2 regions of the Bradyrhizobium sp. BWA-3-5 genome follow, and region 1 is predicted to be linked to the other one. Evidence: predicted binding sites of a transcription regulator. Region 1 holds the regulator's gene; the other holds the start of a gene.

Evidence for each region. The regulator PhoB, encoded in region 1, activates phosphate uptake and scavenging genes when phosphate is short. The targets are predictions, from matches to a motif close to TGTCATNNANCTGTCAT.
Region 2: phnC (phosphonate ABC transporter ATP-binding protein) is a predicted target of PhoB. The motif match lies at 8,441-8,457, and genes of this name have one in related genera.

What each region holds. Positions count from the first base shown of each region.
Region 1 covers NZ_CP136626.1:680,643-695,103, forward strand. The annotation lists gene boxB (benzoyl-CoA 2,3-epoxidase subunit BoxB) at 1-458, shown strand, start outside; gene RX331_RS03180 (SDR family NAD(P)-dependent oxidoreductase) at 598-1,398, opposite strand; gene RX331_RS03185 (polysaccharide deacetylase family protein) at 2,014-3,072, opposite strand; gene RX331_RS03190 (OmpA family protein) at 3,241-4,635, shown strand; gene RX331_RS03195 (hypothetical protein) at 4,638-4,934, shown strand; gene RX331_RS03200 (lysylphosphatidylglycerol synthase domain-containing protein) at 5,212-6,273, shown strand; gene RX331_RS03205 (ATP-binding protein) at 6,318-7,619, shown strand; gene pstS (phosphate ABC transporter substrate-binding protein PstS) at 7,760-8,770, shown strand; gene pstC (phosphate ABC transporter permease subunit PstC) at 8,966-9,955, shown strand; gene pstA (phosphate ABC transporter permease PstA) at 9,957-10,802, shown strand; gene pstB (phosphate ABC transporter ATP-binding protein PstB) at 10,799-11,620, shown strand; gene phoU (phosphate signaling complex protein PhoU) at 11,634-12,350, shown strand; gene phoB (phosphate regulon transcriptional regulator PhoB) at 12,361-13,071, shown strand; gene RX331_RS03240 (GcrA family cell cycle regulator) at 13,263-13,775, opposite strand; gene RX331_RS03245 (aspartate aminotransferase family protein) at 14,279-14,461, shown strand, end outside.
Region 2 covers NZ_CP136626.1:1,983,983-1,998,443, reverse strand. The annotation lists gene phnK (phosphonate C-P lyase system protein PhnK) at 5-799, opposite strand; gene RX331_RS09575 (alpha-D-ribose 1-methylphosphonate 5-phosphate C-P-lyase PhnJ) at 792-1,676, opposite strand; gene RX331_RS09570 (carbon-phosphorus lyase complex subunit PhnI) at 1,673-2,776, opposite strand; gene phnH (phosphonate C-P lyase system protein PhnH) at 2,780-3,385, opposite strand; gene phnG (phosphonate C-P lyase system protein PhnG) at 3,389-3,844, opposite strand; gene phnF (phosphonate metabolism transcriptional regulator PhnF) at 3,970-4,695, shown strand; gene phnE (phosphonate ABC transporter, permease protein PhnE) at 4,699-5,547, opposite strand; gene phnE (phosphonate ABC transporter, permease protein PhnE) at 5,544-6,428, opposite strand; gene phnD (phosphonate ABC transporter substrate-binding protein) at 6,497-7,435, opposite strand; gene phnC (phosphonate ABC transporter ATP-binding protein) at 7,511-8,326, opposite strand; gene RX331_RS09530 (alpha-D-ribose 1-methylphosphonate 5-triphosphate diphosphatase) at 8,595-9,785, shown strand; gene RX331_RS09525 (DUF1045 domain-containing protein) at 9,807-10,511, shown strand; gene RX331_RS09520 (RidA family protein) at 10,501-10,848, opposite strand; partial or broken gene RX331_RS09515 (NAD(P)/FAD-dependent oxidoreductase) at 10,867-11,877, opposite strand; partial or broken gene RX331_RS09510 (DUF3300 domain-containing protein) at 11,872-12,544, opposite strand; gene RX331_RS09505 (TAXI family TRAP transporter solute-binding subunit) at 12,629-13,957, opposite strand; gene RX331_RS09500 (HAMP domain-containing sensor histidine kinase) at 14,190-14,461, opposite strand, start outside.

The DNA of each region.
Region 1 (14,461 bases):
AGATCGACGACGACCACCAGCTCAAGAACGCCACTTATCCGGTGCTCAAGCTGGTCGACGGCGTGATCAAGCGCGTCGACGAGCCGGCGCTGACCGCGCTCAACATGCGCCTGCGCGACGACTACACCCAGGACTGCGTCAAGGGCATGCTGCGCTGGAACAAGGTGATCTCGACCGCGGGCTATCAGTACAAGCTGACACTGCCGAACGTCGCCTTCCACCGCCAGATCGGCGAGTTCAAGGACATCAACGCCACGCCCGACGGCGTGCTGATCGACGACGCCACCTGGAACAAACGCAAGGGCGAATGGTTGCCGTCCAGCGACGACGGCGACTTCATCGCCTCGCTGATGAAGCCGGTAACGGAAATCGGCGCCTTCGCCCCCTGGATCTCGCCGCCGAAAGTCGGCATCGACAACAAGCCCGGCGATTTCGAGTACGTGAAGATCGAAACCTGATCTTCACTGTCGACCCGGCCTTGAGCCGGGGCCCATAACCACCGGATGACGTTGTCTTGGTACGATGTCTGCCGTCGTGCCCAATTGATGCAACACGCGGTATGGGTCCCGGCGTTCGCCGGGACGACGCAGGTTTTGGCTACCCCGCGATCTCGCTGCCCGCCGTCGCGTACACCACGCCGCCGTCGACCGCGATCGTGTTGCCGACCACATAGTCGCCGGCACGCGAGGCGAGGTAGATCGCAACCCCCGCCATGTCCTCGTCGGTGCCGACGCGCCGCGCCGGAACGCGTTTGGCGACCGCCTCGGCCTGGTCGCGCGCGGCGCGGTTCATGTCGGAGGCGAAGGCGCCCGGCGCAATCGCCGTCACGTTGATGTGGTCCTTGATCAGCTTGACGGCCATGCGCCGCGTCAAATGGATCACTGCAGCCTTGCTCGCGGCGTAGGAGTAGGTCTCCATCGGGTTGACGAAGATGCCGTCGATGGACGCGATGTTGATCACCTTGCCGGGCCGCTCGGCCGAGGCCGCCGCGCGCAGCGGCTTCGCCAGCGCCTTGGTCAGGAAGAACAGCGACTTGACGTTCAGGTTCATCACCTTGTCCCAGCCGCTCTCCGGGAATTCATCGAACTCCGCACCCCAGGCCGCTCCGGCATTGTTGACGAGGATGTCGAGCTTCGGCTCCAGCCTGATGATTTCGGCAGCCAGCTTCTCGCAGCCCGCCACGGTCGAGATATCGATCGGCAGCGCGATGCATTCGCCGTCATAGGCGGCGGTGAGTTCTTTCGCGGTGGCCTCGCAAGGTCCCGCCTTGCGCGCGGTGATGTAGACCTTGGCCGCACCCTGCGCGAGAAACCCGGCCGCGATCATCTTGCCGATGCCGCGCGAGCCGCCGGTCACCAGCGCGATCCGGCCGTTGAGCGAAAACAGATCCTTGAACATGAGTTCCTCCATTGTCTTGCCGCCGGTTTTGGGCGGGGGAGGGCGATGAGTCAAGGAAGTGTCGCTTTCCCTCTCCCTTGCGGGCGAGGCCTGCATCAATCGCGCGACCGCGCGACCGAGAGAGGTGATGGGTCCGTCCGCGTTTGTGGTCGCGGTCGCGGCAATGGAACGTGATGCAGGGCGTGCGACGCGACAGCCTTGGCTATGGCGGGCTGCGGCTGCGCGACGGGGGTGCCATGGCGACCAATGAAGTAGGCGCTCAGCGCAGTGGCACCCAGTAGAACGAGTAGCGTTTTTGCCCGCATACCCGCCCCCACTTGCCATCAGCCTGCTTGGCGGGCATTCATGGCCTGTTCGACCTTGTCAGCCAGTTTATCCAGATGCGGCGCAAGGCGATTGAACATGTCCCCCTTCGCTTGGTCAGTAGCCGGGTTCCGGAGCACGCATTCGGCCGCGTCTCCGCGTAGCTCTTCAAGATGCCCTGATGATCTTTCATGCTCCCTTGCGTTTCTTAATTTTCCATGACGATCAGCACCGCTGGGAGCCGGTCGGAACAAAATGTGAAGTACGCGGGGGCCTCGGCGCTGATCGACCCAACGGAGCTGCAATCGGAATCTAGGCCGCGTCGATGCGCCTAAAACCGTTCCACATCGCGGTGGCGGCGCCGGAGGTCAGGACCGGGATGATACGCGCGTCCTGATAATTGCCGTTGAGGGAGACGCGCTGCAGCGCGGTCAGGTGGTCGGCGCTCTCAGGGAAGATCATGCCCGGCCGCGTTGTTACTGCGGTCTTGAATCCGGCCGCCTTCGCCATGGCGAATTCGCGCCGGCCGGCCGCGATCCTGTCGCCATAGGGGTAGGCGAGATGCAGCACCGGGCGCTGCAGCGCCGCCTCGATCCGCGCGCGGCCCTCCGCCAGCTCGAACGAGGCGGCCTCTTCGCTCTGCCGCGCCAGGTTGCAATGCGTGATCGTGTGCGCGCCGATCGTCACCAGCGGATCGTCGGCAAACCCCTTCAATTCGTCCCAGGACATGCAGAGCTCGCGGGTGATCGGCGCTTCGTCCACATCATACCGCGTGCATAACGCGGAAATTTCGCGCTGCATGTCATGCTCGGTCGGCAGCCGGCGCAGCCAGTCATGCATGCGCTCGAAAGCTGCGTGCTTGGCCGCCGGTGTCGAGGCGTCGAGCTTGATCTTGGTGCCGCCGATCGGCACGTCGATCGAAGGAGTCTTGGCGATCGCCCGTTCCAGCGCGACCCACCACAACCGTCCGGTGCCTTCGGCGAAATCGCTCGTCACATAGACGGTGAGCGGCGCATCAAATTCGCGCATCACCGGCAGGGCATGATCGCGGTTGTCGCGATAGCCGTCATCGAGGGTGAAGCAGGCAAAGCGGCGCGCGAAATCGCGCGCCGCAAGGCGCTGATGCGCCTCGTCCATGGTGACGATGTCGAGATCGAGCGCGCGAAGATGGGCCAGCATCGCCCGCAGGAATTCCGGCTCGACCTCGAGATGATGGTTGGGCTGAAACTCGCCGTCGCGGCGGGGCCGGACGTGATGCAGCATGAAAATGACGCCGACACCTGCGAAGATTGGTCGCAGCAGATAATGCGCACCGGAGAAGTACAGCGCTTCCAGTCCGGCGCGAATGACGGTGTTGCGAAGCATTTTCATCGGGGTGTAGGGCTGCCCGGTCATTTACAGGACGAAAACTAGCGAAACATCGCTGAAGAAACAGTTAGCCGGACCCCGTTCAGAGCCGTCCGGCGGCTGCGACATTTCGTGTTTGACAGTCCCGCAAGGGTTTGTTTTCTCTCCGTTTCGGACCCCGCGGGAACTCGAATGCACGGACTTTTCAGGTGGAGTGGCAAATGGTGGCCGGGCATCATTCCTTTGGTCATCTTTTGGGCTATCGCGGCCTGGACGAGCACTGAGCCGCTGGAAGCCGATCTGGCGCAGCGTTCAGTCGCGGCCCTCAAGGACACCGTCCTCGACAAACGGCGAATCTCGGTCGCCGGTCGGGACGTGACGCTTGCGGCGGATGCGTTCTCGGAAGACGGCCGGCAGGGCGCGGTGACGTCGGTCGGGGCCGTTCCGGGCGTCCGGCTGGTCAACGATGAAACCCGGCTCGTTCCCGAAGCCAAGCCGTTCGTCTGGTCGGCGGAACGCGACGTCGTCCGGGTGACGCTGTCGGGCAGCTCGCCCCTGCCCGCCATCAAGGGCCGCCTGATGGAGGCCGCCCGCGCCAATCTCGGCGGCATCGAAGTGGCCGACCGGATGAATCTGGCGCGCGGGGCGCCGCAAGGATTCGACAGTGTCGCGCTGCTGCTGCTCGATCAGGTTGGCAAGCTGAAGGACGGCAAGATAACGCTGTCCGATACCAGCGTGAGCCTTTCCGGCATGGCCCGCGAGCTCGGCGGCCGCGAAGCCATCGCCGCCGCGCTGAAGAATCTGCCGGAGGGCTTTTCGGTCGCGGCCAACGACGTCAAGGCGCCGCCCTACATCTTCCAGGCCTACAAGGACCCGGTCGCGGTGACGCTGACGCTGACCGGCAACGTGCCGGACAAGAACGCCCACGCCGAACTGGTGGCGGCGGCGGGACGCAAGTTCTTCAACGAAAAGGTCGTCGATAATCTGAAGGAAAGCGTCGGCGCGCCATCGCGCTTCGCCGCCGCCGTCGTGCCCGCGCTCGGCGCGCTGTCGCGGCTCTCGACCGGCACGCTGGTCGTCTCCGACCGCGAGGTGAAGCTGTCGGGGGACGCGCTCTACGAAGCCGCTGCCGTCCAGATCCGCGCCGGCCTTGGCAAGGATTTTCCGCAGGGCTGGCAGTTCAAGCCGGAAATCTCGGTCAAGCCGGCCGCCGCGCCGGTGGACGCGACGGTGTGCCAGCAATTATTCACCGAGTTGCTCGGCAAGGCCCGAATCCGCTTCGAATCCGGCAAGGCCGACATCGTCGCCGATTCCGCCGGCCTGCTCGATCGCCTGATCGAGACCGCGCTGCGCTGTCCGACCGCCAACATCGAGATATCAGGACATACCGATAGCGACGGCGATGAGGCGGCCAATCAGGCGCTGTCGGAAAAGCGCGCGCAGGCGGTTGCCGACTACCTGGTCAAGGCGGGGCTGCCGGCCAATCGGTTCAGCGCGGCCGGCTATGGCTCGACGCAGCCGATTGCGGGCAATGATACCGACCAGGGCAAGGCGCAGAACCGCCGCATCGATTTCGTGGTGAAGTGAGCATGGCCTATCTGACCACATTCTACTGGGGCTGGCTCGTGGGGGCGGTGCTGCTCGGCTTCGCCATGGGCTGGATTTCGGTGGTCCAGCACGGCAAGGGGGTGTCGCGGAAGCTGCGATGGGGGCTTTCGGTGCTGGTCGCGGCGCTGATCGCCGCCGCGCTCACGCGCGTCGTGCCTGGCCGTTTCGGCTACTGGCTCGATCTCGGCCTGATCATGTTCGCGCTTTATTTGGGCGGCTGCGCGGTCGGATCATTGCTGCGCGGCTGGGTGGTCTCGCGCAGCGCGCCGCCGGCCTAACCGCACGATGCGCCGGCCAGCCGCTCCGCGCTCATTGTCACGGGTTGTTGACCCACCCCTTCTATGGTCCGGAATCTGCCCGGGGCGGGGAGAATGTCGAAAAACCCCGCTACCGCGGCTATCAACCAGGCCTAATATCTTGAAGAAGCGCGTTTTATCGTCGTCAGGCGAATTCCACTGCGGCCCAAAACGCGCTACCAGAGGGGCCAGGGAGCGTAGCGTCAGCGGCGGGGTTCACGCCATTGCCGTTGTCACGGAAACGCAATTCGAGGTGTAGATGCTGGAAGCAATACGCAGGGCGATCTCGTTTCTGCGCCAGAAGCAGGTCCTGCACAAGCTCGGGGTCTTGATCAGCATCACGGTGATCGCCGTTGCGTGCTACGTGCTCTATCACATGCTCCGTGGCATCGACACCAATGAGGTGATCGACGCCATCAAGAGCACCGAGCCGACCCAGGTCGCGCTGGCGGCCCTGTTCGTCGCAGCGGGCTATTTCACGCTCACCTTCTATGACTGGTTCGCGGTCCGCGCCATCGGCCAGCGCCATGTGCCTTATCGCATCAACGCGCTGGCTGCGTTCACCTCCTATTCGATCGGGCACAATGTCGGCGCCAGCGTCTTCACCGGCGGCGCGGTGCGCTACCGCATCTATTCGGCCTGGGGGCTGAATGCGATCGACGTCGCCAAGATCTGCTTCCTCGCCGGGCTGACCTTCTGGCTCGGCAATGCCGCGGTGCTCGGCCTTGGCATCGCCTACCATCCGGAGGCGGCCGCCTCGATTGACCAGCTGCCGCCCTGGCTCAACCGCATCGCGGCGTTCGGCATCCTCCTCGCCCTGTTCGGATATGTGGCCTGGGTCTGGGCCGCGCCCCGTGGCGTCGGCCGCGGGCCATGGACGGTGACGCTGCCGGGCGGCCCGCTGACGCTGCTGCAGATCGCCATCGGCATCATCGATCTCGGCTTCTGTGCGCTTGCCATGTACATGCTGGTGCCGGACGAGCCGCAAATCGGCTTCGTCGTGGTCGCGGTGATCTTCGTCTCGGCGACGCTATTGGGGTTTGCCAGCCATTCGCCGGGCGGGCTCGGCGTGTTCGATGCCGCCATGCTGGTCGGGCTCTGGCAGATGGACCGGGAGGAACTGCTCGCCGGCATGCTGCTGTTCCGCGTGCTCTATTATATCGGGCCGTTTGTCATTTCTGTAATCTTGCTGACGCTTAGGGAGATTATCATCGGCGCGCGTTCGAAGCGCCTGCGCCAATTGGCGCCTGCTGCCGACCCCCAGCCGCCGAGGCATGAGGCCGCCGTCTATGTGCGCGAGCGTGGGGAAACGGGCACCTGATGACGCGGCGGGCGCCTCAGCTTTAGAGGAAGAAAGCCTGCGCCATGGCGGTTGACGATTCTCATTCTGCCTCCTTCTTTGCACCCTGGCCGGACCGGCTGAGGCATTCGGCCATCATCCTGCTCGCGGCGGGCTTTGCGCTGTGCGCGCTGGTGCTGCTGGCCGATCTGTCGCTGGCGCGTGCGCTGGCCGTTTTCATCTGCATCGCCGCGGCGGCGCTGGTGCCATGGCGGCTGCACGATGGCGTCAGCTCCCGCGAGGATGTCGGCGCGGTGCGCCCCGTGGAGACCGCCGCCGTCAGCGCGGTCGTATCAGGCATGCCGGATCCCGCCGTGTTGCTCGACCGCGCCGGGCGCGTCATCCATCTCAATGCGGCGGCAGCCCAGCTTGCGCCAGCGCTGCGCAAGAACGAGCTGGCGCAGTTCGCGCTGCGCTCGCCCGAGATCGTCACCGCGCTGCGCGAGGCGATCGTCACCACCGAGCCGCGCCGCGCCAGCTATCTCGATCAGGGGCCGGTCGACCGCTGGATGGAGCTGATCATCACGCCGGTGCCGGTGCCGACGACGTTCGGCGGCACCGAGAAATGCATGCTGCTGACCTTCCACGACCAGACGCCGCTGCGGCGGGTCGAGGAAATGCGCGCCGATTTCGTCGCCAATGCCAGCCACGAATTGCGCACCCCGCTGGCCGCTTTGTCCGGCTTCATCGATACGCTGCAGGGGCCGGCCAAGGAGGACTCCAAGGCGCGCGAGCGCTTTCTCTCCATCATGCATGCGCAGGCGACGCGGATGGCGCGGCTGATCGACGATCTTCTGTCGCTGTCGCGGGTCGAATTGTCGGCGCATGTGCAGCCCGAATCCTCGGTCGATATCGTCCCCATCATTCGCCAGGTCGCCGATGGGTTGGAGCCGCTCGCCAGGGAGCGCCAGGTCGAAATCGAAATCGATCTGCCGGCCGCGCCGGTGCCGATCGCGGGTGACCGCGAGGAGCTGCTGCGCCTGTTCGAAAACCTCATCGAGAACGCGCTCAAATATGGCGCCTCCGGCGGACGGGTGATGGTTTCGCTGAAGGAGGCCACGGCGGCCGATGGCGGGCCGGAAGTCCGCGTCATGGTCCGCGATTTCGGCCCCGGCATCGCCCCGGAGCACCTGCCGCGGCTGACCGAGCGCTTTTACCGGGTCGATGTCGGCGACAGCCGCGCGCAGGGCGGAACCGGGCTCGGTTTATCCCTGGTGAAACACATTCTTAACCGTCATCGCGGCCGTCTTTTGATCGAAAGCGTGCCGAGGAACGGCGCGACGTTTACCGCCTGTTTTCCCCAGGCGAAGCCCCCGGCGTCAGCCTGATTACAAGCAATTTCAACCGCTTGTTGCTGTCATCCAACTGTCATCCAACGTTCGTAAAAGCTCTATCGACCGCTCCTACACGGGCGGTGTGAGCGCAATCGGGCGCACCGGCGCTTCGCTCACCAAGATGGAGACCAACCATGAATTTCATCAGGACAATCGTCGCCGCCGGCCTGGTCGCCGCGTCGACGTCAGCCTTCGCTGCCGACATCACCGGCGCAGGCGCGACGTTTCCCTTCCCGATCTATTCGAAATGGGCCGACGCCTACAAGAAGGAGACCGGTAACGGCCTGAACTACCAGTCGATCGGCTCCGGCGCCGGTATCAAGCAGATCCAGGCCAAGACCGTGACCTTCGGCGCCACCGACGCGCCGCTCAAGCACGAGCAGCTTGAAAAGGACGGCCTCGTGCAGTGGCCGATGGTGATGGGCGCGATCGTGCCGGTCGTGAACCTGGAAGGCGTCAAGCCGGGCGAACTGGTGCTGTCGGGCGAAGTGCTCGGCGACATCTATCTCGGCAAGATCAAGAAGTGGGACGATGCCGCGATCGCCAAGCTCAACCCGAAGCTGAAGCTGCCGGGTGACGCGATCACCGTGGTCCGCCGCTCCGACGGTTCGGGCACCACCTTCAACTTCACGGACTATCTGTCGAAGTCGAACGCCGAGTGGAAGGCCAAGGTCGGCTCCGGCACCGCGGTCGAATGGCCGACCGGCGTTGGCGCCAAGGGCAATGAAGGTGTTGCCGGCAATATCGGCCAGACCAAGAATGCGATCGGTTACGTCGAATACGCGTACGCCAAGCAGAACAAGCTGACCTATGCGGCGATGATTAACAAGGCCGGCAAGACGGTGCAGCCGACCATCGCAGCGTTCCAGGCGGCCGCTTCCAACGCCGACTGGGCCAAGGCGCCCGGCTATTACGTGATCCTCACCGACCAGCCCGGCGATGCGTCGTGGCCGATCACCGCGGCGACCTTCATCCTGATGCACAAGGATGCCACTGATAAGGCCGCCTCGCAGGAAGCCATCAAGTTCTTCAAATACGCGTTCGGGAAGGGCGGCAAGATGGCCGAAGAGCTCGACTACATCCCGATGCCGGAATCGGTGGTCAAGCTGATCGAGAAGACCTGGTCGGCCGAGATCAAGAGCTGACCGGATCTCATGTCCCGGACGCAGTGCGGCGCAACGCGCCGCACCCACAGAGCCGGGACCCACGCGTCACCAAGAACGCGTCAAAAAGATGGCCCCCGGCATAGCAGCGCACCGCTCATGCGCCGGGCTGCATCCGGGGCACGAGACGGATCGAACCGGATCGAATAGAAGTAAAGGGGATCGGGCGTGGCAGAAATGGCGGTTGAAAGCGACGTAATCGAAGCTGCCGGACCTTACGATCGCGCAAGGGCTCTCAGCGCGTTCAAGGTCGGCGACGTCACCTTCTACTGGATCACGCGGATCTGCGCGATCTCGGTCCTGCTGATCCTCGGCGGCATCATTCTCTCGCTGATCGTCGGTGCCTGGCCGGCGATCCGGGAATACGGTTTTGCATTCCTGACGACGCAGCGCTGGGCGCCGTCGGCCGATCCGCCGGTTCTGGGTGCGCTCGGCCCGGTCTACGGCACGCTGATCACCTCCGTCATCGCGATGATGATCGCGATCCCCGTCGGCCTCGGCATCGCGGTATTCCTCACCGAGATCTGCCCGATGTGGCTGCGCCGCCCGATCGGGCTGGCGGTCGAGCTGCTCGCCGGCATCCCCTCGATCATCTACGGCATGTGGGGCTTCTTCGTGCTCGGCCCGTTCCTGGCCAACACCTTCCAGCCCTTCATGATCAACCTGTTCGACGGCGTGCCGGTGCTGGGCGCGATCTTCGCAGGGCCCCCGTCCTATCTCAGCCTGTTCAACGCCTCGCTGATCCTCGCCATCATGGTGCTGCCCTTCATCACCTCGATCTCGGTCGACGTCTTCAAGACGGTGCCGCCGGTCCTGAAGGAAGCCGCCTACGGCGTCGGCTGCACCACCTGGGAAGTCGTCCGCAGCGTCGTCATCCCCTATACCCGCGTCGGCGTCATCGGCGGCGTCATGCTGGCGCTCGGCCGCGCGCTCGGCGAGACCATGGCGGTCACCTTCATCATCGGCAATTCGTTCAAGATCCAGTCCTCGATCTTCGCGCCAGGCACCACGATCTCGGCGGCGATCGCGTCCGAATTCGCCGAGAGCGACGGGTTGCACCAGTCCGGCCTGATCCTGCTAGGCCTTTTGCTGTTCATCCTGACGTTCTTCGTGCTTGCCGCCGCGCGGCTGATGCTGATGCGTCTGGAAAAGAAGGCGGGGAACTGACATGAACGCAATCTACGCTTCCCGCCGCCGCAAGAACATCGTCATCAAGTTCCTGTGCCTTGGGGCCGCGGCATTCGGCGTCACCTGGCTGGCGCTGATCCTGTTCACGCTGTTCTACAACGGCCTCACCGGGCTCAATCTCGCCGTCTTCGCCCAGGATACGCCGCCGCCCGGATCGACCGAGGGGGGACTGCGCAACGCCATCATCGGCTCGATCATCATGACCGCGATCGGCGTCGGCATCGGTGCGCCGCTCGGCCTGTTCGCGGGCACCTATCTCGCCGAATATGGCAAGCACGACAAACTGACCTCGGTGATCCGCTTCATCAACGACATCCTGCTTAGTGCGCCCTCGATCATCATCGGCCTGTTCATCTATGGCGCGGTCGTGGTGCCGATGCGCGGCTTCTCGGCGATCGCCGGTTGTCTCGCGCTCGCCGTGATCGTGATCCCCGTGGTGGTGCGCACCACCGAGGACATGCTGGGGCTGGTGCCGAATCCGTTGCGCGAGGCCGCTTCCGCGCTCGGCATGCCGCGCTCGCTGGTGATCCGGCGCATCGCCTACCGCGCTGCGCGCGCCGGCCTGATCACCGGCGTGCTGCTCGCCACCGCCCGCGTCGCCGGTGAAACCGCGCCGCTGCTGTTCACCGCGCTGTCGAACCAGTTCTTCAGCCTCGACCTCACCAAGACGATGGCGAACCTGCCGGTGACCATCAACAATTTCGTGCAGAGCCCCTATGCCTACTGGAAGCAGCTGGCCTGGGCCGGGGCGCTCCTGATCACGCTCACCGTATTGGCCCTGAATATTGGCGCGCGCATCCTTGGCGCCGAGAGGACATCCAAATGACCGAACTCTCCGTATCCGTAAGTACCGCGACCGGCCCAGCCCCGCAGCTGCCGCTGCCGGAAGCCGCGCCGAAGGTGACGGTCCGTAGCCTCAACTTCTACTACGGCGAACACCACGCGCTGAAGAACATCAACCTGACGCTCGGCACCAACCGCGTCACTGCCTTCATCGGCCCGTCCGGCTGCGGCAAGTCCACGCTGCTGCGCATCTTCAACCGGATGTACGATCTCTATCCCGGCCAGCGCGCCACCGGCCAGCTGCTGCTCGACCAGACCAACATCCTCGATCCCAAGCTCGACCTCAACCTGCTCCGCGCCCGCGTCGGCATGGTGTTTCAGAAGCCGACGCCGTTCCCGATGACGATCTACGAGAACATCGCCTTCGGTATCCGCCTCTATGAGAAGATCTCGAAGTCCGAGATGGACGACCGCGTCGAAAAGGCGCTGCGCGGCGGCGCGCTGTGGAACGAGGTCAAGGACAAGCTCAATGCCAGCGGGCTGTCGCTGTCCGGCGGCCAGCAGCAGCGGCTGTGCATCGCGCGCACGGTAGCGGTGCGACCCGAGGTGATTCTGTTCGACGAACCGTGTTCCGCGCTCGACCCGATCTCGACCGCCAAGATCGAGGAGCTGATCCAGGAACTGTCGGAGGACTACACCATCGCGATCGTCACGCATAACATGCAGCAGGCGGCGCGGGTCTCGGACAAGACAGCCTTCATGTATCTTGGCGAGCTGATCGAATTCGACGACACCAACAAGATTTTCACCTCGCCCGGCGATCGACGCACACAGGACTACATCACCGGCCGGTTTGGTTGAGGAGATTTGAGAGATGGCTTCCGAACACACCGCCAAGGCATTTGACAGCGACCTTCAGGAACTGACCCGTCTCGTCGCCGAGATGGGCGGCCTGGCTGAGCGCATGATCACCGAATCCGTCGACGCGCTGGTGCGCCGTGATGTTGCGCTCGGCAAGCGCGTCGTCGCCTCCGACGTCGAGATCGACCGCCTGCAGCATCTGATCGAGGAGCGCGCGGTGTTGACCATCGCCCGCCGCCAGCCGATGGCGATCGACTTGCGCGAAATCGTCGGCGCCATGCGCGTCGCCACCGACCTTGAGCGGATCGGCGACCTCGCCAAAAACATGGGCAAGCGCGTCTCGGCGCTGGAGAACGATTTCCAGCCGCTCAAGCTGATGCGCGGCCTCGAACATATGACCGACCTCGTGCAGTCGCAGGTCAAGTCGGTGCTGGACGCCTATGCAGCGCACGATCTGCCGGCCGCGATGGCGGTGTGGAAGGGCGACGAGGAAGTCGATGCCATCTGCACCTCGCTGTTCCGCGAGCTGCTCACCTATATGATGGAAGACCCGCGCAACATCTCGTTCTGTATTCACCTGATGTTCTGCGCCAAGAACATCGAGCGGATCGGCGACCACGCTACCAATATCGCGGAAACCGTATTCTACATGATCGAGGGACAGCAGATGCTCGACAAGCGCCCGAAGGGCGACATGACGACGTTTGCTGCGACCATTCCCAATAGCTGAGGATGACAGGATGAGCGCACGCATCATGGTGGTCGAGGACGAGGAAGCGCTGACCACGCTGTTGCGCTATAACCTCGACGCCGAAGGCTATGAGGTCGAGACCGTCGCCCGCGGCGATGATGCCGATACGCGGTTGAAGGAGCGGGTGCCGGATCTGGTCGTGCTCGACTGGATGCTGCCGGGCCTGTCAGGCATCGAGCTGTGCCGCCGCCTCCGGGCTCGGCCCGAGACCAAGCAGCTGCCGATCATCATGCTGACCGCGCGCGGCGAGGAAAGCGAGCGCGTGCGTGGGCTCGCGACCGGCGCCGACGACTACATCGTCAAGCCGTTCTCGGTGCCGGAACTGCTGGCGCGGGTGAAGGGCCTGCTGCGGCGCGCCAGCCCCGAGCGCCTTGCTACGGTGCTCACCTATGGCGACATCGAGCTCGACCGCGAGAAGCGCCGCGTCGCGCGCTCCGGCCGCCAGATCGATCTTGGCCCGACCGAATATCGCCTGCTGGAATTTTTCCTGGAGCATCCCGGCCGCGTCTTCAGCCGCGAGCAACTGCTCGACAGCGTCTGGGGCCGCGACATCTATATCGACGAGCGTACCGTCGACGTTCACATCGGCCGCCTGCGCAAGCTGCTCAACCCCGGCCGCGAGCAGGACCCGATCCGCACCGTGCGCGGCGCGGGCTATGCGCTGGATGACCGGTTCGCGAAGGCGGAGCAGCCACAGTAGCGTTCCGCGGTATCTCGGCTCGCATCACTGTCGTCCCGGCCCATATGCGCAATTGCGCATCAGGAGCCGGGACCCATAACCACAAATCTCGATTTTTGAAATGCGCTGGAGCTCCAGCTCGGCATAACCACAGACAATGGGGGTTATGGTCCCCGCCTTCGCGGGGACGACCTCATTGAGGCAGCTCGCCCTTACCGCGTCTGCTTCGGCTGCTGCCTCCGCCGATCGGCGGCCGGCTGATAGGCCACGCGCGAGTGGTGCGCGCAGTAGGGCAGGCCGGTGAGCGCCTTGCCGCCGCAGAAGAAGAACTCGGGGCTCGCGGGATCGCCGACCGGCCAGTGGCAGGTCGCCTCGTTCAGCTCGAGCAGCGACAGCCGCTGGCTCATCGGCACCACATTGTCGAAGGCGACCGGATCGGGCTCCAGCTCCACCTCGAAGGCGTGCGCGAGCGCGGTGTTGCCGCGCGACACCGGCCGCGATACCCGCATCATCTGCTGGGCGGCGGGGCGCGCCTTGCGCTGCCGCGGCGCGGCCGAGGAGGGGCTCTTGGCACGGCCGGACAGGCCTAGGCGGTGCACTTTGCCGATCACGGCGTTCCGCGTCACATTGCCGAGTTCCGCGGCTATCTGGCTGGCCGATAAACCGGCTTCCCAGAGCTTCTTCAGCTGCTCGACGCGATCGTCGGACCAGGTCAATACCGTCATCGTATGTTTCCCTTCGCGTCGCGCCGGCCAAATTCGGGGCAGCGCCCGCGGGTCATTCGTCTCAAAAATCCCTGCGGTCAGAATCCCTTAGCCCTCGCCGGGCGCGGAAGGGCGCCCGAACGTTTACGCTTTCACAAAAGACTCTTAAGGGATCAAAACTGCCGCACGAGATGTCGTACCCGACAGTCCAAAAGCTACAATATGGCGTGACTCGGGCGCAAGAGTCCGGGCCTCAACGTCCACATGTTCTGACATCTAGGCATTGCACTGCGTGTTTTCCACCACACCGCAATCCTACGGATTTTGCCATCCTGCACTGCAGGAACGGCCGTTCCATGGCGTGTTGACAGCGCCCCGCGCGCACATAGAATACCTCTCACGTGCCGCCCTTAAGAGGCGGCACGTTTCGTTTCGCAAGACCGGCTGTTGCCGCCTTCGCGCCAAGGCACGCGTGTGCTCCGCGGCAGGTCTTGAAGGCAGGTCTCCAACTTCAAGTGATCGTCATGACCAATAGCGCCACGTCGCATCTGCTCCCCGTCTTCGCCAGGGTCGATCTCGGCTTCGAAAGCGGGGAGGGCTGCTGGCTGACGTCGACCACCGGCGAGCGCTATCTCGACTTCACCTCGGGGGTTGCGGTGAACGCGCTGGGCCACTGTCATCCGCATCTGGTCAAGGCGCTGCAGGAG
Region 2 (14,461 bases), 1.3 Mb from region 1:
ATGCTCATGGCGGCAGGATCGAGGAAACCAGCAGTTGCGTATACGGCTCGCGGGGATCGTCAAGCACCTGGTCGGTCAGGCCGGTCTCGACCACCTGGCCGCCCTTCATGACCATGACGCGATGCGACAACAGGCGCGCCACCGCCAGGTCGTGGGTGACGATGATGGCCGCAAGGCCGAGCTCGCTGACGAGCGTGCGCAGCAGATCGAGCAAGCGCGCCTGCACCGACACATCGAGCCCGCCGGTCGGCTCATCCATGAAGACGAGCCGCGGCTCGGTGACGAGGTTGCGCGCGATCTGCAGGCGCTGGCGCATGCCGCCGGAATAGGTGCGCGGCGCGTCGTCGATGCGGGATATCTCGATCTCCACCCGCTCGAGCCAGTTTGAAGCCGCCTCGCGGATCCGGCCATAGTGGTTCCAGCCGATCGCCATCAACCGCTCGCCCACATTGGCGCCGGCAGAGACCGCCATGCGCAGGCCCTGCGCCGGATCCTGATGTACAAAACCCCAATCGGTGCGAAACAGGAAGCGCCGCTCGGCCTCACCGAGGGATGCGAGATCGCGCCGCACGCCGTCGCGCATGCGATAGGAGACGCGGCCGACGCTTGGCGCGAGCTGCGCCGAAAGGAGCTGCAGCAGCGTCGACTTGCCCGAGCCGGACTCGCCGACGACGGCCAGTACCTCGCCGGGATAGAGCTCAAACGAGACGTCGCGGCATGCGGTCAGCCGGCCGTAATTCTTGCCCAGGCCTTCCGCGACCAGAAGCGGTTCGTCATTCTCAGTCAGCGCCTCAGCCATGCACCGTCTCCTTGTGAGGCGCGGCGTTCTCGGTGCCGCGATGGCCGGCGGCCTGCCGTCCCTCGCAAAAGTCGGTGTCCGAGCAGACATACATCCGGCTGCCCTTGTCATCGGTGACGATCTCGTCGAGGTAGGAAGCGTCGGCGCCGCACAGCGCGCAGGGCGCGTCGAAGCGATAGCGCGAGAACGGATGGTCCTCGAAATCGAGCGACACCACCCTGGTATGCGGCGGGATGGCGTAGATGCGCTTCTCGCGGCCGGCTCCGAACAATTGCAGCGCCGGGCAGTCGTCCATCTTGGGATTGTCGAATTTCGGCGTTGGCGACGGGTCCATCACGTAGCGCGCATTGACCTTCACCGGATAGGCGTAGGAGGTCGCGATGTGGCCGAAGCGCGCGATATCCTCATAGAGCTTGACGTGCATGAGCCCATATTCGGCGAGCGCGTGCATGCGGCGCGTCTCGGTCTCGCGCGGCTCCAGGAAACGCAGCGGTTCGGGGATCGGCACCTGATAGACCAGCACCTGCCCCGCATGCAACGGTGCCTCGGGAATGCGGTGCCGGGTCTGGATCACGCTGGCGTCCTCGGTGGACGTCGTCGTCGCCACGCCCGCGGTCTTGGCGAAGAACTTTCGGATCGAGATCGCATTGGTGGTGTCATCGGAGCCCTGGTCAATCACCTTCAGCACATCGTCGGGGCCGAGGATTGCGGCAGTCACCTGCACACCGCCAGTGCCCCAGCCATAGGGCATCGGCATCTCGCGGCTGGCAAACGGCACCTGGTAGCCGGGGATCGCGATCGCCTTCAGGATGGCGCGCCGGATCATCCGTTTGGTTTGCTCGTCGAGGTAAGCGAAATTATAGGCGGTAGTGTTCACTCCGCGGCCTCCTGCAAGGGCTCCGCGCGCGCGGCAGCTTCAAAAAACTCCGCCCGCAGCTTGCGCAGCAGGCCGAGCTCCGACTGGAAGTCGACATAATGCGGCAGCTTGAGATGCTCGACGAAGCCGGTCGACTGCACATTGTCGGAATGCGACATGACGAACTCCTCGTCCTGGGCCGGCGCCTTGACCTCCTCCGAAAGCTCCCGTGCGCGCAATGAACGGTCGACCAGCGCCATCGACATGGTCTTGCGCTCGCTCTGCCCGAAGGCGAGCCCGTAGCCGCGGGTGAAACACGGCGCTTCCGTCGCCGAGCCCTTGAACTGGTTGACCATCTGGCATTCGGTCATTGGAATTGAGCCCAGTGGTACGGCGAAACCGGCATCCTCGGCAAAGAATTCGATTTCGACCTCGCCAAAGCGGATCTCGCCGGCAAAGGGATGGCTGCGGCCATAGCCGCGCTGGGTGGAATAGCCGAGCGCCAGTAGGAAGCCTTCGTCGGCGCGCGCGAGATTCTGCAGGCGGAGATCGCGGTCAGCCGGAAAGCTGAGCGGCTCGCGGGTGAGATCGCCGGCCGGCGTATCACCATCAGCTTTCGGGGAGGATTCGATCAGGCCATCGCGTCCCAAAATGTCGGTGACGCGCGGCATCGCCGCCAGCGGCTCGGCCTTCGCCGGCACCTCGGGCGCGCTGCCTTCGGCAAGCTGCGGGTCGAGCCGGCGATGGGTGTAGTCGAACGTCGGCCCGAGCACCTGACCGCCCGGGATGTCCTTGAAGGTCGAGGAAATGCGGCGACGCACCTGCATCGTGCCCGTGTCGACGGGCTCGGTCGCTCCAAAACGCGGCAGAGTGGCGCGGAAGGCGCGCACCAGGAAGATCGCCTCGATCAGGTCGCCACGTGCCTGCTTGATGGCGAGCGCCGCCAGCTCCCGGTCATAAAGCGATCCCTCGGTCATGACGCGATCGACGCCGAGGCTGAGCTGCTCGGAGATTTGCGACAGCGACATCTCGGGAACATCGCGATCGCCGCGCCGCTCATGGGCCAGCAGGCGATGGGCGTTCTCGATGGCTCGTTCCCCGCCTTTGACGGCTACATACATCGGTCAGCCTCCGTGCGCGGCGAGCCGCGTGGTTCGGGGAATGGCGACAATGGTTTCGTCATGCACCAGCACGACGTCGATGCCGCGCGGAAACAGGGTGGCGTTAATCGCAAGCTGTTCGAACAGATTGCCGGAGGTCGTCGCCTGCAGCAGGGCCGCGCCGTGGATGCCTGGGCCGGTCAATTCGTAGGCCGGTCCCGAGGTCAGGCTCTCGATTTGCACGATAAGGGTGGTGGAACGGTCCGGATATTCGCTGCTGCCGATCGCGAAACGATCGGGTGGCGGAACATCCTTGGCGTTGCCAATCAGGGCAAAACTGCTCGCGGAAGATTCCGCGATCAGAGGCGCACCGGTATGGAATTTCAGCCATTTGCCGACTTTGGGCGCCGCCGACATGGTCCGATCAAGCCAGATCGGCGTGTCGTGATCGAATAGCGTGAGTGCGATGGCTGCCGTGCCGCGCATCAGCGGCGCGGGCGTACCCGCCACCGCGCGAATATGTTGCACGGTGCCGGGGCGCGCCATCGCATCCATCACGGAACGGAACGTGGATTGCGCCGACAACACCTTGTCCGCGAATCCTGCCGGCAGTTCGGCGACTGTCACCATCGGCTATCCCTCACCGCGCACCATTGTGTAAAAATCAACGCGCGTCGCCGCCGCTTCCGCGGACCGCCGGCTGCGCCGCGTGTCCATCGCCACCCGCAGCGGCGCCAGCACCTTCATCTCCACCGCATCGGCGAACTCCGACGACTGCAGCATGGCGTCGCACAGCGCGATCATCCGCGCCTTGTCGAGATCCCGGCCAAGCGTGTAGCCGAAGCCCACTTCCCCGGTCGAAAGCCGAACCGCGGCGCGCGACACCGTGGCTTCCCCGAGATTGAACGGCGCACCGTCGCCGCCGATGCGGCCACGTACCATGACGAGGCCGTTCTCGGGTTCGCGCAGCGATTGGTACGCGGTGACATCGATGGCGCCGAGGTGCTCGGCGATGTCAGCGGCATCCGAATGCGCCAGCACCGCCATCGCCCCCTTGCGCCGGGCCTGCATTCCGCTATCGGCCGCCATCTCCATTCCCGGTCTTGCCCGATTCAAGTTGTCTATGATAACAGACAACTTGATAGTCAAGGCAAATGACCGTTTCGTGACAGCCCGATGATTTTTCCAATGCCCCCTTCAGGTTCCGGCACGACATGAGCATGCAGGATGGTGCTTCCGGCGTGGCGCTGTGGCGCCAGGTCGCCGACGGTATCGAGCGCGGCATTGCCGACGGCCGCTTCGCCGCGGGCGAAAAGCTGCCGGGCGAGATGGAGATCGCCGAGACCTATCGCGTCAATCGCCACACCGTACGCCGGGCGCTGGCGGCGCTCGCCGAGCGCGGGCTGGTGCGCGCCGAGCGCGGCAGCGGCACCTATGTCGAAGCGCCGCGTCTCGCCTATCCCTTGCGCTCGCGCACGCGATTTTCCGAGATCGTCGGCGCAAGCGGACACGAGCCGCGCGGGCAAATGATCGAGGCCTCGGAAGAAGTCGCAAGCCGCGAGCTGGCGCGCGAGCTTGGCCTCAAGACCGGCGCGCCGCTGGTTCGCATCGAAGCATTGCGTCTGGCCGACCGCGCACCGATCTGCGTCGGCACGCATTGGCTGTCCGCCGAGCGATTCCCCGAGGCCGGGCGCGTTTACGCCGCGGCGCGCTCCATGACAAAACTGCTGGCCCATTACGGCATTCGCGACTATCGCCGCGATTCAACCCGGATCACCGCCGGCATTGTCGACGCCACCGACGCCGCGCGCCTGGACCTCGCCCTCGGCCGTCCGATCCTCATCGTCGATTCGACCGACGTCGATATCGAGGGACGGCCGCTGGTCACAAAGCATGTGCGCTTTGCCGCCGAACGGGTGCAGTTTCTGGTGGAGAGCTGACGTTCAGGCGATGGCGCGCCGGCCGATAATAGCAAAGCGCAAACGGTTCGAGATCCAATCGATGGCGGCGACCGCCACCAGGATCATCAGGATCAGGAACGAGACCTTTTGCCATTCCAGCACGCGAATCTGCTCCGCAAGCTGCAGGCCGATGCCGCCCGCGCCGACGATGCCGATAATGGTCGCCGAACGCGTGTTGGATTCGATGAAGTACAGCACCTGCCCGGCAACGACGGGCAGCACCTGCGGCATCAACCCGAAGCGGATCTCGTGCAGCTTGCCGCCCCCGGCAGCACGGATGCCCTCCACTTCCTTGCGGTCCGCAGCCTCGATCGCCTCCGAAAACAGCTTTCCGAACGCACCAAAATCAGCGATCGCAATGGCGAGCACGCCGGCAAACGGCCCAAGTCCGACCACGTTGATCCAGACCAGCGCCCAGATCAGGGTATCGATGCCGCGGATCGAATCGAAGAACCGCCGCACCGGAAAGCGGAAAATGGCTGACGGAACCACATTTCTGGCCGCGAGCAGGCTCACCGGGAGTGCGGCACTCGCCGCGATCGTGGTGCCGAGCAGCGCGATCGAAAGCGTCTCGCCGAGCGCAATGACATAGGCCGGCAGCGACGAGCCGGGATCGGGCGGCAGCATCATCAGGCTGATCCAGCCGAGCTGGCTGATTCCTGAGATCAGCCGCGACGGCGAGAAATCGAGATCGACCAAGCCAAAGATGAATATTGCAAGCGCTGCCACAATCATCAGCGGCGTCGCCAGCCGCGACGAGGCCGGACGATCGAATATCTCGGGGTAGCGCTCCCGCAGTTTCGCGGCATCTTCCGACGGCAGTGGCGTCATGGCCGTGCCTCCGCGCCGAACAGCCTTGCGCGCAGCCAGCCGGTCGCGATGTCGATCAGGAACACCGTGACGATGATGGTGATGAGGATCGCGCTGACGTCCGAATAGTAGAACTTCCTGATGGCGACGACGAGCTCCTGCCCGATGCCGCCAGCGCCGACAAAGCCCATCACCGACGCCTCGCGGACGTTGATCTCGAAGCGCAGCAGCGCGTAGCTCGCATAGCCCGCGGCGACCTGCGGCAGCACGGCAAAGCGCATGCAGGAGAGCCAGCTTGCGCCGGTGGAGTGCACGCCCTCGACTTGCTTCATGTCGACATTTTCCACGATCTCGGAAAACAGCTTGCCCAGCGCGCCGGTCGAATGGATCGTAATCGCGAGCACGCCGGCCATCGGCCCTAAGCCGAAGGCGATGACGAAGATCAGCGCAAACACGATGCCCGGCACCGTACGGGCGACTTCCAGCGCGCGTCGAACCACGAAGCGCAGCCAGGGCGCGGGCGAAGTATTCTCGGCGGCCAGGAAATTCAATCCGAACGCCAGCACCGCGCCGGCCAACGTCCCGACATAGCTGATCAGGATGGTTTCGCCGAGCAGCTTCAGCCACTTCTGCCAGCCCCAGAACCATTCGCCGAAATTGGTCCAGACCCTGGTGTGATCATCCAGCGTCAGGATGCGGTCGAAGTAACTGACGAAGTTTCCGAAGTAAGTGAACAACGTCCGCAGGTTCACTTCGGACCCTATCGCCGCAAGCACCAGCGCTAGCGCGAACAACACCATCGAGAACAGCGCGCGCAGGCGCTCGCGCCGCACCGCCATGCGATAGGCCTCGTTGAGGCCCGCAAGCTGCTGCTCAGGGAGGATGGAAACGGCGCTGGTCATGTCAGGTCGGGAATTTAAGGAAAATGGCCGGGTCGTTGCCGCCCGGCCGAGTCCTTATCACCCTTTGATCACGACGCCTTCTTCTTGCGCAGGGCGTCGACGAACTTAATCAGTTCGATGGTGCCGTCCCAATCCTTGGTCGTGGCGGGATGGAAGCCTTTCTTCTGGCCATCGGAGAGGCGATCGAACGCCGCCTTGTCCTTCGTCGGTGCTTCGGCGAACGCCTTGGCAATCGCGGCTTTCAGGTCCTCAGGCAGGTCCGTATTGTAGGCATAGGGACCGTTGATGATCGGCGCCGATTTGTGAACGATGCGGAAATCGTCCTTCTTCATCGGCGAGCCGTCGGCATTCTTCAGCATGCCCTTGTGCAGCATCTGGGCGAGGGTCGAGTCGTCGTCGGAGGTCCACTGATTGGCGGCGACGTCGACCGTGCCCTGCGCCAGCGCCAGCATCGCGTTCTCGTGGCTGCCGGTGAAGACGACCTTGCCGAAATACTGCTCCGCGTCGGGAATGCCGAGCTTGTTCAGCTCGAAGCGCGGCACGTTATTGCCCGAGGTCGAGTTCGGATCGACGAGGCCGAGATTCTTCGCCTTGACGTCGTCAATGGTCTTGTACGCGCTCGACGCCTTGACGAAGAACACCGAATAGTAGCCGGTCGAACCATCGGCATTGATGTCGTTGGCGAACGCGTCCGTCTTGACGCCGGTCAGCCGGGCACGCGCGAACGAGGCCGAGCCATAGCTGGCGATATGGATATTGCCGGCGCGCTGTCCCTCGATGACCGCGGCGTAGTCATTGGCGATGCGCAATGTCACCTTCACGCCGAGTTCCTTGGAGAGATAATTCACGAACGGCGTCCAGCGTTCGGTTACGCCCGAGGCGTTCTCAGCCGGTACCACCGCAAAGGTCAGCTCCGGATATTTGCCTTTCCAGTCCTGCGCGGAAGCGGCTGTGGCAGTGAGGACCAGCGCGGCTGCGCCGGCGAGCACGATACGACAGTTGAACATGGGTTTGCCTCTCGTTTGTGATTACGCCCTGACCGGCTGCGATACGCGCCGGCTACCTGTCTTGATGGATCGCCTTCAGGCCGCAGCGGCGGTGTCCAGTGCCGGGATGGCCGCAGCGTCAGGCACCTCCACTGGCGCGCTCCCCATCACGTCATTGGCTTCGAGATCGTAAAGCTCGCGGGCAATGCGGTCCGTCAATGCGGCCGGCGCGCCGTCGAATACCACGCGGCCTGCCGCCATGCCGATCAGCCGGTCGCAATAGCTGCGCGCCAGGTCGAGCGAATGCAGGTTGCAGAGCACGGTGATGCCGAAATGCTTGTTGATGCGCAGCAGCGCGTCCATGACGATGCGGGTATTGCGCGGATCGAGCGAGGCGATCGGCTCGTCGGCGAGAATAATGTCCGGCTCCTGCACTAGGGCGCGCGCAATCGCCACGCGCTGCTGCTGGCCGCCGGAAAGCTGGTCGGCGCGCTGCGCGGCGAGCTGCGCCATATCGAACTGCTCGAGCGCCGACATCGCCAGCGCCCGATCGGCTTCCGGCCAGAGTTGGGCCAGCGAGCGCCATGCCGGCATTTCGGCGAGCCGTCCCATCAAGACATTGGTGAGCACATCGAGCCGGCCGACCAGGTTGAACTGCTGGAAAATCATGGCCGAGCGCGCGCGCCATTGCCGCAGCTCACTGCCGCGCAGCGCCGTGACATCTACGCCATCGAACAGGATGCGGCCTTCGGAAGCGTCCGCGAGGCGGTTGATCATGCGCAAAAGCGTCGACTTGCCGGCGCCGGACCGACCGATCACGCCGACAAAGCTGCCGGGCGCAACCGAAAACGACGCGTTGTCGACCGCGGCTTTTGCGCCGAAGCGGCACGTCAGACCTTCAACCACCAGCATGCAATGCTCCACTCGCGTCTTGCTGGATCGATCGCTAAAGCAGGGATTTTACAGTTGTGTGACGGCCCGCTACGCTGCGGCGATCGTCCACAGCCCGCTCTTTCGTCATCGATATGTCATCGTCCCGTCATCAAACCCGCTGAAGACGTGGCCCTGACCGTATCGCCCGTCCACGGAAGTTCAGGATGGCCAGCAAGCAGCTATCGATCCAATCGACCGAGACGGCCTCGGCTGAATCGATTCACAGCAAACGACAAAGTGCGACATCGTGACCGATATTATCGTTGAAGGCGGCCAAGCGCTGCTGGGTGAAGAATTCGTCGAAACCTCGCTTCTGGTTGCGGGTCGCGACATCAGCGCGATCGGAAGCGATCTGAGCCATAGCGCCATCGCCATCGATGCGCGCGACCTGCTGGTATTGCCCGGCATCGTCGATATCCACGGCGATGCCTTTGAACGGCAGATGATGCCCCGACCGGGCGTGGACTTCCCGGTCGACGTCGCGCTCGCCGACAGCGACCGGCAGGCGATCACCAACGGCATCACCACCGTTTTTCATGCCACGACCTGGTCGTGGGAGCCGGGGCTGCGCAGCGGCAATAATGCGCGCCTGCTGCTCGAAGCCATCGAGAGCTTGAGGCCGAAGCTTGCGGCGGATACTCGCTTCCATCTGCGCCATGAGACCTACAACCTCGATGCGGAAGGTGAGATCGGGCAATGGCTCTCGGAGGGCCGCATCGACCTGTTCGCTTTCAACGACCACATGGATTCGACGGTGGCGAGCCTGAGCAAGCCGGAGAGGCGCAACCGCATGGTCGAGCGCACCGGGCTGTCCGGCGAGGCATTCGACGAGTTGGTGCAGCGCGTCGTTGCACGGGCGCATGAGGTGCCCGCCTCAATTTCGCGTCTAGCCGGAATGGCGCGGGCCGCCGGCGCCAGAATGCTCTCCCATGACGACGACAGCCCCGAGATGCGAAAGGCCTTCCGTGCACAGGGCGTTACGATCGCCGAGTTTCCCGTCAACGAGGCAACCGCCCAAGAGGCGGCTGCAGCCAGTGACTTCATCGTCTTCGGCGCGCCTAACGTGGTGCGCGGCGGCAGCCACACCGGCTGGACCAAGGCCTCCGACATGATCGAGAAGGGCCTCTGCAGCGTGCTGGCGTCCGACTATTACTATCCGGCGCCGCTGCTCGCGGCTTTCCGCCTGGCAGTCGACGGCGTCCTGCCGCTGGCGCAGGCATGGCAGCTGATCTCGGCAGCGCCGGCACAGGCTGCGGGCCTTGCCGATCGCGGCAGGCTCGCCACGGGACACCGCGCCGACCTTATTCTGGTGGATGACGAAATTCCGCTGCGCCCGCGCATTGTCGGCGTCATCGCCGGCGGCAGGCTGGCTCATCTGACGGACGCCGGTCGCCTGGTGCATGCCCCGGCATCGCGCAAGGCGGTTGCGGCGGCGTGAGGCCTCTCTAAAGTCCGGCGGATGGTGAACTATCCCCGCTACGCACTCTACTTCGCACCCGAACCCGGCAGCGCTCTCGACTGCTTTGGCAGAGAGCTGCTCGGCTATGACGCGTATCAGGGCATCGACGTGCCCTTCCCGCGTGAGGCGGGATTGCCTCCCGCGTGGCGCGAGATGACGCAGGATCCGCGCAAATACGGCTTCCATGCCACGTTGAAGCCGCCAACGACTCTGGCGCCGGGCAGGAGCGAAAACGAGCTGATGGCCGCCTGCGCGGCCTTTGCCTGCACACCACGGGCCGTTCCAGCCATCAAGCCTGTGGTCGACGCCATCAGCGGCTTCATCGCGCTGGTGCCTGCCGAGATGCCGGCCGATCTCGAACGCCTCGGCGCCGACTGCGTCCGCGAATTCGACTCCTTCCGCGCGCCGCTGACGGAGGAGGATCGTGCCCGGCGCAATCCGTCAAAGCTGACGCCGCGGCAGCGCGACTACCTCGACCGCTGGGGCTATCCATACGTCTTCGAGGAGTTTCGCTTCCACATGACACTCACCGGCCGGCTGGATCCGAGCCGGCACGCGCCCGTTCTCGCGATGTTGCGGGACCGTTTTCGGGACAGCGGCGTGCGCGACCTGGCGGTCGATCGAATCGCACTGTTCCGTCAGGACGGATCCGACCAGCGGTTTCGCGTGATCGGCAATTGGCCGCTCACGGCGCTCAGCCTTTGAGCGCGGTGACCACGACCTCAATCAAGGCCCCGCCGCCGAGATCGGCGACACCAACCGTCGCCCGCGCCGGCAATTCGCTACCGAAGAATTCGGTCCAGACTGCGTCCATCTCCTTCTTCTTGGACAGATCCGTCACGAAGATCGACGCGCTGACGACGCGGGATGTATCTGTCCCAGCTTCTTTCAGGTAACCGGCAATTTTGCCGAGAATGTTGCGGGTCTGCTCGCCCATCGAAACGCTGGTGTCGTCGGCGATCGTGCCGCCGACGAAGACAAAGCCGTTGGCTTCGACGGCGCGGTGCATGATCGGCGTGCGGATGTTGCGGGTGATGTTCACGATGTCCTCATATTGGTTCTAGGGTGTGAAGGAGTGAAAGCGGGCGATGCTGAGCTCGCCGATCCGCGTCTGGGTACCGCCGCTGACGATCAGATCCGTCATCATCGCGCCGGCACCGGTGCCGAGCTGGAAGCCATGCAGCGAAAAGCCGAACTGATGAAACATCCCCGAATGGCGGCTGCTCGGACCAAGCACCGGCAGCTCATCGCGCGTCCGCGCCTCGATGCCGGCCCAGGCGCGGACAATGGTGGCGCTGCGCATGACCGGAAAGAGCTCGAACACGGTCCGTGCACTGACGGCCAGACTGCGCCAGTCCAGCACGGTCTCGTTTCGATCCTGATCCGGCGTTGCCAGATGTCCGCCGCCGATCAGCACGGTGCCGTTGCCGAACTGCTTGAAGGAGAGTTTGCGGCCGCGCAGGATGACCACGGGATCGATGAAGTGCGGCACGCGGGAGGTGATCATCAGCATCGGCGCGACGGTCTCGACCGGCACCGGCTCGCCAAGATCGGCAGCAATGCGCCCGGCCCAGGCGCCGGCGGCATTGACCAGCACCGGCGCGGCGTAGGTATCGGCGCCGACGTCGACCCGCCACAGCCCGTCTTGCTTTCGAATGTTGGTCGCTGCAACACCCTCGCAAACGGTTGCGCCGAGCGCGGCGGCCTTGCGGCGGAAGGCGGTAGTGGTTCTGGCGGGATCGGCCGCGCCATCGCGCCGCGACACCACGCCGCCGGGGCAGCTCTCGGTCACCGCCGGCACCAGCCGCCGCAGCTCCGGCCCGTCGATCAGCTCTTCATGGATGAAGTCCAGCGCGTTCAGCGCGGCGACCCGCGCGCGACAGGTATCAAATTCGGCGTCGTTTTCGGCGACCAGCACCTGGCCGTGGCTTTCGAAGCCGCAGGCGTCGTCGACCAGCTCTTCGATGCGCTCCCAGATTCCCATCGAGCGGATCGAGAGCGGGATCTCGGCAACATGCCGCGCGAGCTGACGAACGCCGCCGGCATTCACCCCGGAGGCATGGCGACCGGCCGCAATCACGCCGGCGCCGATATAGGACGGATAGCCGAAATAATAGGGCGGATAGGCCGCATACGGCCACTCGCCATAGACGGTGGCGGGATCGTAATAGGGCACGTACATGGTGTCCGGCTGCGCCTGCTCGATCACGATCACGTCCTGCTTCTGGACGCTCACCTTCTGCTGCTTGTTGGTGACGAGCTTGTTGCGCGCCTGCGCTTTCGCGCGCAGCCTCTGGATGGCGTCCATCACATCGGGCTGTTGCGCCAGCACGGCGTCGCCGAGATCCTTGGTCCAGTCGATCTTATCGCTCATCATCGCGATCACATCGGGCGTCGAGACCAGCGCCTTGACGCTGTCGTCCCAGGCCTGCTTGTCGACCGCCGCCTTCAGCGCATCGCCCTTCAGGCCCTTGTTGCCCTTCACCCAGCGGTCGGCCTGCACCACCTCCAGCGGATAGGTCGACGCCGCAAGCACGTTGGCGAGCAGTTCATCCGGATACAGCGCGATCGGCGCGACCAGGGCCTCGAGCTGTTCCGGTTTCAGCAGGGTTTGCTCGGCTGGCGGCTGCGCCGATGTCTTGGCTCGGCGCAGGCGGGGTGGCAGGTGTTTGGGCTGGCGCGGTGGCGGGAATAAGCAGCAGCGCCAGCGCAAGCAGCATTGTGTTGCAACGAGACATCGTCGCCTCCATCCTGTCCTTGCGCGGAAGCTTCGAGCCGCGCGCAGCCCGGAGGTTTGACAAAGATCAAGGGAATCCGCCCGATCAGCCCGCGCGCGGCACTTCCTTCTGCTGCGTTGCAAGGGCGATGCGGCGGTCATGAATCAGGTTTTCCAGCCGGTGCGCCGCCACATTCAGCGCGACCGCCTCCCGCGCTTCCTTCTCGCCCGCGGCCTCCTTGCCGCGCTGGCCCTGCAGCACACGGTCTATCTCCCCTTCAATCTCATCGAGTTCGGCGAGGCTGCTGCAGACGCGGATGCGCCGGCCGAGCGCATAGAGCGCGTCCAGCGCCTCCTCGCGTGTCTGCAGACGGTCCGCGCGCAGGAACTTCCAGGCGGCGGCGAGCACGGAGGCGAGCCCGCCCAGGATCATCGGCGCGAGGAAGATGACGTTGCCCCATTTATCGAGGAAGCTTTCCTGCGTGCCGTTGTAGAAGGCGGCCGCGCCCGGATGCAGCGGGATGTAGGCGGACGCATCGGTATCGGGCGTCGAGATCTGGCCGAGCAGCGGGTATTCCGGCAGCAGGTCCCGCCGCGCACTCATCAGGGATTCCGTCAGGTCCGCGATGAGGTCGCTATCGAGCTTCTTCTGCGCGACCAGATAGAACGAGGTTCGCAGCGTCGTGACGTCATCGGCCGGGTTGGGTGGAGAGCCGCGCAAGGTGCCTTTCGGCACGTCGAAACTCTCGTAGGCGCGATCCTTTTCGGCAATCGCCCCGGCGGATTCGATCGGAATCAGCACCGGCCCCGATTTTGCACCCTGCGGAAACAGCCCACGCAGCAGCGCGAGGTATTTCTCGGCGAGCGGCATCATGATCAGGACCGCGCGCACCTCCTTTGAGTCGAGCGCGCGGCGGACGTCCGGCGGCGCCAGATTCTTGAACGTCACGCCCGACCGCGTAAGGTCATATTCGTCAGTAAGGATCTTTATCAGCCGCTTGTTGCCATCGACGCTGATCACACCGACGGTAGCGCGTTTCAGGCTCGCCATGTCAGTGATGGCGGAACCTGGTGGCGCGACCAGCAGCACCACCGCGTGCGCGACGATGGCAACGGCCTGCGCCTTCGAAAGATCGCCGACGTCACCCCTGACCACGGCGAGGTCCACCTTGCCGGAAGAAAACGTGTTGGCCGCGTCCAGCGCGCTGCCCGCCTCCACCATCGCAAGCCGCACCGGCGCCTTCTGTTGCGCAAGCTTGCTTGCCAGTGCCGACACCACCCGGCTCGCCTCCCCGTCCAACGACCCAACGGCGATGGTCAGCGTCGTTGGCCGGGAATACCAGCGCCATGCAAACAGGCCGGCTCCCGCGACCAGGACGAAGATTCCGGCGACCAGCGTGACCCGCATCCAGATGGGCAATTTGGCCGGATCCATGCGTGCTCACTCGATCAATTCGGGACCCGCAAGCAACGCCGGACGCACCCGGCGCTGCGGGTTTTGCGGGTCCCAAGGGGATGGGATCAATCGAGGATGTCGAAAGGATTGATCCAGATCAAGAGACCGCAGGGCAGGTACGCATGCGTGCGGGCTGCCAAGGCGGTACAGGACCCTTGTGCGGCAAGCCCGCGCGCAACGGTGATGTCCACTGCCGAACGCGCACTCGGCATCAAGATGCCGCGAGGGCGCTAGGCGCGAGCGGAAGACGGATACGAAATACCGTGCCCCGCCCGGCGCGTTTCTCCGCGGAAATCTCCCCCTCATGTGCTTCGACGATCGTCCGCGCGATGGAAAGGCCCATGCCCATGCCGTCCGGCTTTGTCGTATAGAAGGGCTCGAAAATCTCGTCACTGCCGGCAACGACGCCCGAACCATTATCGACGACCTCGATTTGAGCAGTATCGCTGTCGCGGGCAGTCCGCACGGTGACCTTGCGCTGCG